Regions from separate parts of the Paenibacillus physcomitrellae genome, predicted to be linked through region 1. Evidence: predicted binding sites of a transcription regulator. Region 1 holds the regulator's gene; each other region holds the start of a gene.

Region 1 (3,286 bases):
GGAGACCTTCAAATGCCTTCTGTGCTTCAAAGCGAATACGCTCTTCATCCAAAGTGAGGCATTCACCGTGTTTCACCACTTGCCGCCCGTCAACCCATACATGCTCCACATCTTTAGCCCCTGCAGAGTATACGGTATGCGAAATATAATCCGTTTTCGGAAGGAAATGAGCCTGCTCTACATTCAAAGCAATGAAGTCGGCTTTCATGCCGGCTTCCAGCCGTCCTACCTCCGGAAGGAACAGGGATTTTGCACCGTATTCTGTACCCATTTTCAAAGCTTCTAAAGCAGGAACTGCTGTTGGATCCCCCGAAACCCCTTTATGAATCAAAGCGGCCAGACGAATTTCTTCCAGCATATCCAGATTGTTGTTACTTGCCGGGCCGTCCGTACCAAGTGAAACCGTAACCCCGGCCTTCAGCAAATCTACTACCCGTGCAACGCCGCTGGCGAGCTTCAGGTTGCTTCCCGGGTTATGAGAAACACCCACATGATGCTCGGCAAGGATGGCAATCTCTTCATCGGTCAAATGAACCGCATGAGCTACCAGCGACGGACGGGAGAACAAGCCCACTTTAAGCAAATGCTCTACCGGACGAACGCCGTAATCCCGGACATTTTGCTCCACCTCGGCCCGCGTCTCGGACATATGGGTATGCAGCGGGAGATCCAGATCATGTGCAGCCTGAACGATCTTCTCAATATAATCCGGCGGACAGGTGTAAGGAGCGTGAGGAGACATCATCGCTGTGATTCTTCCGTCTGCTGCTCCATGCCATTGTTTGGCGAAGCTGACCGCATCCTGAAGCTTGGCTGTCTGTACTTCCGGCGGACAAAGACCGATAACCCCGCGGGTCAGCACAGCCCGGATACCGCTCTCTTGAGCGACTTTACCGACCTGATCCATATGGTCGTACATATCGAGGAAGGTTGTGGTTCCGCCCTTCAGCATTTCCAGCACGGAAAGCGCCGTTCCATGGTATACATCTTCGCTGGTAAACTTGGCTTCCATTGGCCACATCTTCTCCTGCAGCCAGACCTGAAGCGCCAGATCATCGCCATAACCCCGGAGCAGCGACATAGCTGCATGTCCATGCGTATTGACTAGACCCGGAAGGAACAACAAACCGGAGCCGTCAAAGCTTTCTACGCCTTCGCCCTCTGCTCCCTCTGGCAGGGTTTCGCCTATATACAAGATTCGGTCATTCTCAACCAGCATATATCCGTTAATAACCGGTTTCTCGGGGTTCATGACCGCGAAAGTCCCGTTTTTAATCAACCATTTACGACTCATTTGAACTTTCCTTTCCTTGATCCAAATAATAAGCCAAACTTAACAAATCAGTTGTAAAGTCTGCAGCATGTACCCGTACTTCCGCCGGAACCTTCAAAATCACCGGAGCAAAGTTGAGGATGGCCTGAATACCTGCCTCCACCAGCTGATCCGCCACCCGCTGGGCCTCCCAATGAGGAACCGTAATAATCCCGATGCGTATGCCTAAATTTCTGACGGTTTCAGGCAGCTCTGTGATCGGCTGGACGGTCAGATAATTGATCTGGCTTCCGATTTTGGCTTCAGCGATGTCAAATACAGCGACAATCTTCATGTTGTCTTTCAAATACATGTTGTAATTGGAGAGTGCCTGGCCAAGATTACCGGCACCCACCAGCGCTACGCTGATTTCCTGATCCAGATTGAGAATCTGGCGGATCTTCTCGATTAAATAAGCCACATCATAGCCGATGCCTTTACGGCCAAAATCGCCGAAGTAAGCCAGATCCTTGCGGATTTGAGCGGGGTTTAAATCGAGATTTTGTCCAAGTTCCTGAGAGGATACCGTCATGACATCCCGGTTCTGCAGTTCGTTTAGATACCGCAGATAAACCGGCATGCGCCGAACGACGGCATCCGAAATTTTTTCCGATTTCATCTTATTCACCCTTTGCTGCGCCTGTTTCGGCGTCGTTTTCCATAGGTTCCAGCCACTCCGTAATCCGCGGAACCATCTGGCTTAGTGGCATATGCTCCATTTTGGGTCCAGGTAGAGAATACAAGAAATATTTGCCGTAATAAGAATCCAGAATACGAGTATCGTATACGATGACAATGCCTTTATCTCTAGAAGAACGCACCAGCCGGCCAAAGCCCTGCTTGAAACGGATAACCGCCTGCGGGACGGAAAGCTTGGTGAACGGATTTTTCTTCTGCTGCTGCAGCCGTTCGCTTTTGGCCTCCACCAGCGGATGGTTAGGCGGCTGAAACGGAAGCCGGACAATCGCCAGGCTTGTCAGCGCATCTCCCGGAATGTCCACGCCTTCCCAGAAGCTGCTTGTACCCAGCAGGACTGAAGCGTCTTTGCTTTGGAAACGCCGGGTTAGCTTAGTCCGGCTGCCGCTGTCCATGCCCTGCCCGATGACCGTTATATTATGAGCCGATAATTGCTCTTTAAGCGGCTCGTATACCTGCTTCAGCATCCGGTACGAGGTGAACAGCACCAGCATCCTTCCGTTCGTTGCCACAGCTGATTCTGCTAAGGAATCCACGAGCGTATTGACGAAATGCGCATCTCCGACGCTGCCCTTCACACTTGGGAAATCCCTCGGAATTACCAGCAGCGCCTGCTCTCTGTAATTGAACGGTGACGGAAGAATAGCCGTCAACAGACGCTCCTCTTCACTTGCTGCCTGGAGGCCGAGCTGATCGATCATATATTGGAAGCTCTTGTCGACCGTCAAGGTGGCCGAGGTCATGACTACGCTTTTTTTCTTGTCAAAGAAGTAATTCTTCAGCTGTTCGCTTACATCAATCGGAACGGCATAAAGCTGCAAGGATTTGCTGCGGTAATGACCGTTTCCTTCAAGCCAGTACACCGTTTCCTCGTTGTCCAGCTTCATGAAGAAGCGCAGCGAGTCACGTTCGCTGCCAAGATCCTTGAACAAGCCGCTGATATCGGTCAACAACCCGTCAACGCCGTAGTCATCCTGCTCTTCCTTGATTTCGGCAACCAGCCGGTCTCCCTTTCTCAGCACTTCACTGATAGTCACGTGAATCTGGTTCTCCAGCAGGCCAAAGGTCTCCCACTGTTCCGGCCGTTTGGCCGGAAGGAGCCGTTTGACGAATTGTCCCGGTTCTCCAGGCGCTGCATCGCTGCGTTCGGTCATCAAGCCGAACAGCAGCTCACTCAGCTTATCCCAGCTCTCCTTGATTTCGAGCAAAGCCGGATAAATCGAATCGATCGTTTCCATCCAGCCGGAGGCTTTCTCGGCACCGGAAGCACCGAGCTGC
Region 2 (3,286 bases), 150 kb from region 1:
ACGCGAATGGTCAATTGCGGATAGTTCTCTGGATGTTCCATCGCATCCAGCAGCTGTTCGCGGTCGAATACGTTGACGTTCAAGTGATGCGCGTCGCTGCCGAAGTAGCCGTCCATCATCGCTACCAGGTTGTTTTTGCGTGTTTCCGCTTCTTTACCCAGCGCTTTAGGGACGATCGAGAACGTGTTGGAAATACCGTCAAGGCTGTGTTCATAAGGCAGTTTGGCTACCGAACTCAAGGAAGCGAGAGCGCCTTTCTTGTCACGGCCGTGCATAGGGTTTGCGCCCGGTGCAAACGGTTCGCCGGCTTTGCGGCCATCAGGTGTTGTACCTGTCTTCTTACCGTACACCACGTTGGAGGTGATGGTCAGAATCGATTGGGTTGGCAAAGCGTTGCGGTACGTTTTATGTTTGCGAATCATGCTCATAAAGGTTTCAACCAGGTTGACCGCAATGCTGTCGACACGGTCGTCATTGTTGCCGTAGCAAGGGAAGTCGCCTTCGATTTCAAAATCAACGGCGATGCCGTTTTCGTTTCGGATCGGTTTGACTTTGGCGTATTTGATCGCGCTCAGGGAGTCCGCAACGACCGATAAGCCGGCGATGCCGCAAGCCATCGTGCGGAGGATGTCGCGGTCATGCAGCGCCATTTCAATCCGTTCGTAAGCATATCTGTCATGCATGTAGTGGATCACGTTCAGCGTATTCACATACAGTTTGGACAGCCATTCCATCATCGGCACAAAACGCTTCATCACTTCGTCGTAGTCCAGATATTCGGAAGTAATGGCCGGGAATTCCGGCGCGGTTTGTGTGCCGTATCTTTCGTCTTTACCTCCGTTGATGGCGTACAGCAAAGCTTTGGCCAGGTTGGCACGTGCTCCGAAGAACTGCATTTGTTTGCCGATGCGCATAGCGGATACACAGCAGGCGATGCCATAATCGTCGCCGTAGATCGGACGCATCAGATCGTCGTTTTCGTATTGGATCGAGCTGGTTTCGATGGATACCTTGGCGCAATATTTTTTGAACGCTTCAGGCAGCTTGTCGGACCAGAGAACCGTCAGGTTTGGTTCCGGTGCAGGACCCAGGTTGTACAGAGTATGCAGAAAACGGAAGCTGTTTTTGGTGACTTTGGTGGTTCCATTTACGGACATGCCGCCGATGGATTCCGTTACCCAGGTAGGGTCGCCGCTGTAAAGCTCGTTATATTCAGGAGTTCTGAGGAACTTCACGATCCGCAGCTTCATCACGAAATGGTCAACCAGTTCCTGTGCTTGTTCTTCTGTCATTGTACCTTCGGCAAGGTCACGTTCGATATAAGCATCAAGGAAAGAAGATACACGGCCAAGGGACATTGCCGCGCCGTCTTGTTCCTTAACGGCTGCCAAATAACCGAAATACAGCCATTGGAAAGCTTCTTTGGCGTTGTTGGCCGGTCTGGAGATGTCAAAGCCGTACATTTCGCCAAGCTGCTTCAATTCACCCAAAGCGCGGATCTGTTCGGACAGCTCTTCGCGGAGACGAATAACATCGACGTCCATCACGTCTACTTCCATATCTTTCAGTTCATCTTGTTTTTGATTGATCAGGAAGTCTACCCCGTACAAAGCTACGCGGCGGTAGTCGCCGATAATGCGGCCGCGGCCGTAAGCATCGGGCAAGCCGGTGATGATGCCGGTATGACGGGCTGCTCTCATTTCAGCGGTATAAGCATCAAATACACCTTGGTTATGCGTTTTACGTACATTCGTATACAAGTCAACGATTTCTGGCGGAAGGTCAAAGCCATAAGCTTTACAAGCCGTAATGACCATTCTCACGCCGCCGTTTGGACGAATCGTCCGTTGGAACGGAGCGGAGCCCTGCACACCTACGATTTGTTCTTTGTCTTTATCCAGAAATCCGGGAGCGTGGGAAGTGATCGTCGAAGGCGTGTTAACGTCTACGTCCAGCACACCGCCAGCTTCTCTTTCTTTCTTGGACAGGTCGGATACGATTTCCCACAAAGCTTTGGTGTTAGCCGTTGCGCCCTGCAGAAAGGATTCGTTTCCTTCATAAGGTTTGATGTTGGTATCGATGAAATTGGCCGTATTGACCTCTCTCATCCATTTGCCCGGTTTAAAGCCTCTCCAGGCATTCTGCGTAGCTGCTGTTTCTTTTTCAATCACCGACATTTGTAATCCCTCCATTTATATAGTTTGGAGTACGAAGGCTTGAAGGTTATCCTCCGCCTCGAGATCCCTAAAATTTGTGATAGATTTCACAATTCAGAGTCTGATGAGGCCAGTTCAAGGTTTACTTCAGCTGCCCCACCGCTTTCGTACGGGATCTTTTATGGTTTCATCATAGCTTATCCCCGGTAAAAAGGATGTGACAAACATCACAATCGCCGTGATGTTTGTCACTTTTTTCACAATTCTAGCGAGTTTGGTCCGTTATCGCAGCTTTGTCTCTATTGATGTCGATTAAACCTGTAAGACCTGGTTTCCGTTTACTCTTCGAAACGTCCGTAGAAGGCGTCTCTGTAAACTTCCGCAAGCTCGGTCACCAGCGGTAGTTTAGGATTGGCGGTTGTGCATTGATCCTCGAAAGCGCGGTCTGCCAGATAATCTACATTCGATTCAAAATCTTTTGGATCAAATCCGAGCGCCTGGAACGACTCTGGAATACCCAGCTTTTTGTTCAGGTCGCGGATGGCGTTGATCAGGCTCTTCACGCCTTCTTCCGTGGTGCGGGCAGGCAGCCCCAGGATGCGGGCGATTTCGGCATAACGCTGGTCGGCTACGAAGTTGGTGTATTTAGGCCAAGCTGCAAATTTCGTAGGTTTCTTCGCATTATAGCGGATGACATGCGGCAGCAGGATCGCGTTGGTACGGCCGTGAGCGGTATGATATTGACCACCCCATTTATGCGCCAAGCTGTGGTTGATGCCCAGGAACGCATTGGCGAAGGCCATACCGGCCAGAGTCGAAGCGTTGTGCATTTTCTCGCGGGCGAGTTTGTCGCCGGTCAAAGCCGATTTCTCGAGATATTGGAACACCAGCTGAATCGCTTTGATCGCCAGGCCGTCCGTATAATCGTTTGCCATAACGGATACATAAGCTTCGATACCATGAGTCAGCACGTCCATGCCGGTATCGGCAACGGCTACTTTAGGCAGGCTGTAGACGAATTCAGGGTCGATGATCGCAACGTCCGGCGTCAGCTCGTAATCGGCCAAAGGATATTTGGTGTTGCCGACTTCTTTATTAGTAATAACTGCAAACGGCGTAACTTCGGAACC
Region 3 (3,286 bases), 150 kb from region 1:
GCGGTTAAAGTGAACGGGTCCGATGCAGAAGCTGCTTCATGGGACAAAACAATGCATAGTGGCGACGAAGTGCTGGTGTATTTGAAAGGCAAAGACGGAGCTACGGCCTCGTCATTAACCCCTGTGGTGCTCAATATTTCAGGCGGATTGTCCAAGCCGAGCCTGCAGTATTACTTCGTTAATATCTACCAGGCCAATCTGACAGTTAGAAGCGTTCTCAAGCAGTGCGGTTTGATTCAGCTTAATGAAGGGAGCCGGCTTGTGGCGTCTGTCAATGGATATACCGGAAGCATCAATGAGCGATGGGTCGTCAAGCTGAATAATAAAAAGCTGCTGCAAAGCGGTCTGGATATTTCGCTTCAGCCCAGCGACAAACTGGAGGTCGTGCTGAGTAAAATTTAAGGCCAGCAGCAAGACATTTAGAAACAACAAAGAGGTTTCGAGCGAAAGTCTAGTGAGCGCCTAGCGAATGTCGAGAGTATGTTGAGAGTAAGTTGAGTGTAAGTCGGGTGTAAATTAAAAAAGCTCTGTCCGTGTAAACGGGCAGAGCTTTTTGTGAGTACAGAGGGAAAGGGATAAAAATGATTAGAAAATGTGGTAGTAAAATAGAAATTAGATCCGGCAAATTTCATTTGGACAGAGCTCGCAGTGGCAGATGTCCTGCAGCATGACGAGGTCTTTAATGACGATCATGCCGTTTTCGTATTCCAGCGCGTCTTTCTTGCGCAGATCGCTCAGCATCCGGTTGACGCTTTCGCGCGTGGCGCCGATCATGTTCGAAAGATCGGTGTGCGTAATCTTTTTATTAATGAGGATCGTGTCGCCTTGCTGTTCCCCATAAGTATTGCTGAGGCGGATCAAGGTCGAGCAGAGTGCCCCCGGTTTGCCGTACATCATCAGGTCTCTGAATTTGGTTTGGGTCAGGCGGTGATGAATGCCCATCCATTTCATGAAGTCGATTGCGAAATCGCAGTGCTGGCAGATGAGAACTTCCAGGTCTTTATTTTCCACGATGCCGACTTCGCAATCCTCGAGGACTTCCGCTGTAAAACCGTGCTTCGAGCTGAAGAATGGATCGGCCTGGCCGATCAGGTCTCCACGTCCGTACATATATAGGATGAGTTCTTTGCCCTCATCTGTCGACTTGGTCATTTTAACGCGTCCGCGTTTGATGTAGAATAATTTATCCGACACATCACCTTCCCAGAACAGATGGGAGCCTTCGGCGTAGTTTTTGTCTTTCATGATGACAAGCAGTCGATTGAAGTTCTGTTCCGAAAAACAATTTGTATTCCCTTGGGTTTCAACGCTGTTCATTTGCTCGCTCATTTTTGGTTTCCCCTTTGTACTCCAAATTTTTCTCAAATTTTTAAATTAATTATAACCTGTATGACATGGAAAAGGGGGCTTTCCAAAGCTTAAAAAGTGGCAAAATTTTAAACATTGTGACTATTTTCACTTAAAAGAGGGCAGCAGATGAATATTTGTGAGTAGTAAACGATAAAACGATCTAGTTATCCTTGATTTAGAAATAGACAGCTTAAGCTAGGCGTGTTTTCAAATTAGTCAAACATTGTGAAATAATTCACTACCAAAAATAAAATGGTTGTGCTATGATAAATCCGTAAAGAAGAACGGTAAGGCGATTCGGCGCGGCATACTTTGTAACAAAGTGTTACAAAGTATCGTAAAGACAAAGCAAGGCCGCCGGGCTGCTCCGCCCGACCTATAAAACTTGTTCAATTATCAGGAGGATGAGAGAGATGGCCGTAAAAAATGAAGCAGCTTCAAACGTAAAGCAGGCCGTACAGCCTGCACAGGAGTACATCCAGGGTTTGATCGACAAAGCGAAAAAAGCTTCCGAAGCTTTCATGAGCATGGATCAGCAGCAAATCGACGACATTGTGCAGGCGATGGCTCTGGCCGGGCTCGACAAACACATGTATCTCGCCAAGAAAGCCGTTGAAGAAACGGGCCGCGGGGTATACGAAGACAAAATCATTAAAAACATGTTCGCTACCGAATACATCTGGAACAGCATCAAATATGACAAGACGGTTGGCGTAATTGAAGACAATCCTTACGAAAGCTTCCAGAAGATCGCTGAGCCGGTCGGCATTATCATGGGGATTACGCCGGTGACAAATCCGACTTCCACCACGATCTTCAAATCGCTGATCGCCATCAAGACACGCAACCCGATCATTTTCGGCTTTCACCCTTCCGCACAGGAATGCAGCCGCGAAGCCGCTAAAATCCTGCTGGAAGCCGCTGTGAAACATGGCGCTCCCGCCGATTGCATCCAATGGATCGAACAGCCTTCCATGGACCGCACCAACGCTTTGATGAATCATCCTGACGTAGCCTGCATTCTCGCCACCGGCGGTTCCGCCATGGTGAAAGCAGCTTACAGCTGCGGCAAACCGGCTCTCGGCGTAGGTCCTGGTAACGTACCTTGCTTCATTGAGAAAAGCGCTGATTTGGATCAAGCGGTCAATGATTTGATCCTGTCCAAAACGTTTGACAACGGCATGATCTGCGCATCCGAACAAGCGGTAATCATCGAAGAGCCCGTGTTTGATCAAGTGAAGAAGAAAATGATCGCAAACGGCTGTTATTTTGTCAACAAAGAAGAAGCCGCCAAGCTGACGGCCGGAGCCATTGTGGCCGAAAAATGCGCCGTTAATCCGGCAATCGTCGGTCAGCCAGCCGTTAAAATCGCCGAAATGTGCGGCATTCAGGTGCCGGCAGGAACCAAAATCCTCATCGCTGAAATTGACGGCGTAGGACCTAAATTCCCGCTGTCCGCCGAGAAGCTCAGCCCTGTCCTGGCCTGCTACAAAGTAAAAACCGCTGAACAAGGCATCGACCTTGCGGAACAGGTTGTTCACTTCGGCGGCATGGGACACTCGTCGGTCATACATTCGAACAATGATGAAATCATCCAGAAATTTTCGGACCGTCTGCCAACCTGCCGGATCCTGGTGAACCAGCCTTCTTCGCAGGGCGGCATCGGCGACATCTACAACACGAACCTGCCATCGCTGACGTTGGGCTGCGGCTCTTATGGACGCAACTCCACTTCGTCGAATGTGACCGCCGTCAACCTGATCAACGTGAAAAGGGTGAACCATCGTACCGTGAACATGCAGTGGTTTAAAGTACCTTCCAAAATCTATTTTGAAAAAGGCGCAACCCAGTACCTGACCAAAATGCCGGACATTACCCGTGTCATGATCGTTACCGACCCTATGATGGTGAAACTGGGTTACGTTGAAAGAGTGGA

The links. Region 1 encodes Rex, which represses fermentation and respiration genes when NADH is low (regulators of the CRP and FNR family bind a similar motif). Its sites were predicted from a motif close to TTGTGAAATATTTCACAA; they were not measured.
Region 2: the regulator Rex is predicted to act here: its motif matches at 2,252-2,269, upstream of pflB (formate C-acetyltransferase).
Region 3: the regulator Rex is predicted to act here: its motif matches at 1,574-1,591, upstream of adhE (bifunctional acetaldehyde-CoA/alcohol dehydrogenase).

The regions. Positions count from the first base shown of each region.
Region 1 covers NZ_CP022584.1:1,122,525-1,125,810, forward strand. The annotation lists gene CBE73_RS05100 (amidohydrolase) at 1-1,294, opposite strand, end outside; gene CBE73_RS05105 (redox-sensing transcriptional repressor Rex) at 1,284-1,931, opposite strand; gene dinG (ATP-dependent DNA helicase DinG) at 1,933-3,286, opposite strand, start outside.
Region 2 covers NZ_CP022584.1:1,272,456-1,275,741, forward strand. The annotation lists gene pflB (formate C-acetyltransferase) at 1-2,177, opposite strand, end outside; gene adhE (bifunctional acetaldehyde-CoA/alcohol dehydrogenase) at 2,495-3,286, opposite strand, start outside.
Region 3 covers NZ_CP022584.1:1,276,052-1,279,337, reverse strand. The annotation lists gene CBE73_RS05905 (hypothetical protein) at 1-402, shown strand, start outside; gene CBE73_RS05900 (Crp/Fnr family transcriptional regulator) at 613-1,329, opposite strand; gene adhE (bifunctional acetaldehyde-CoA/alcohol dehydrogenase) at 1,764-3,286, shown strand, end outside.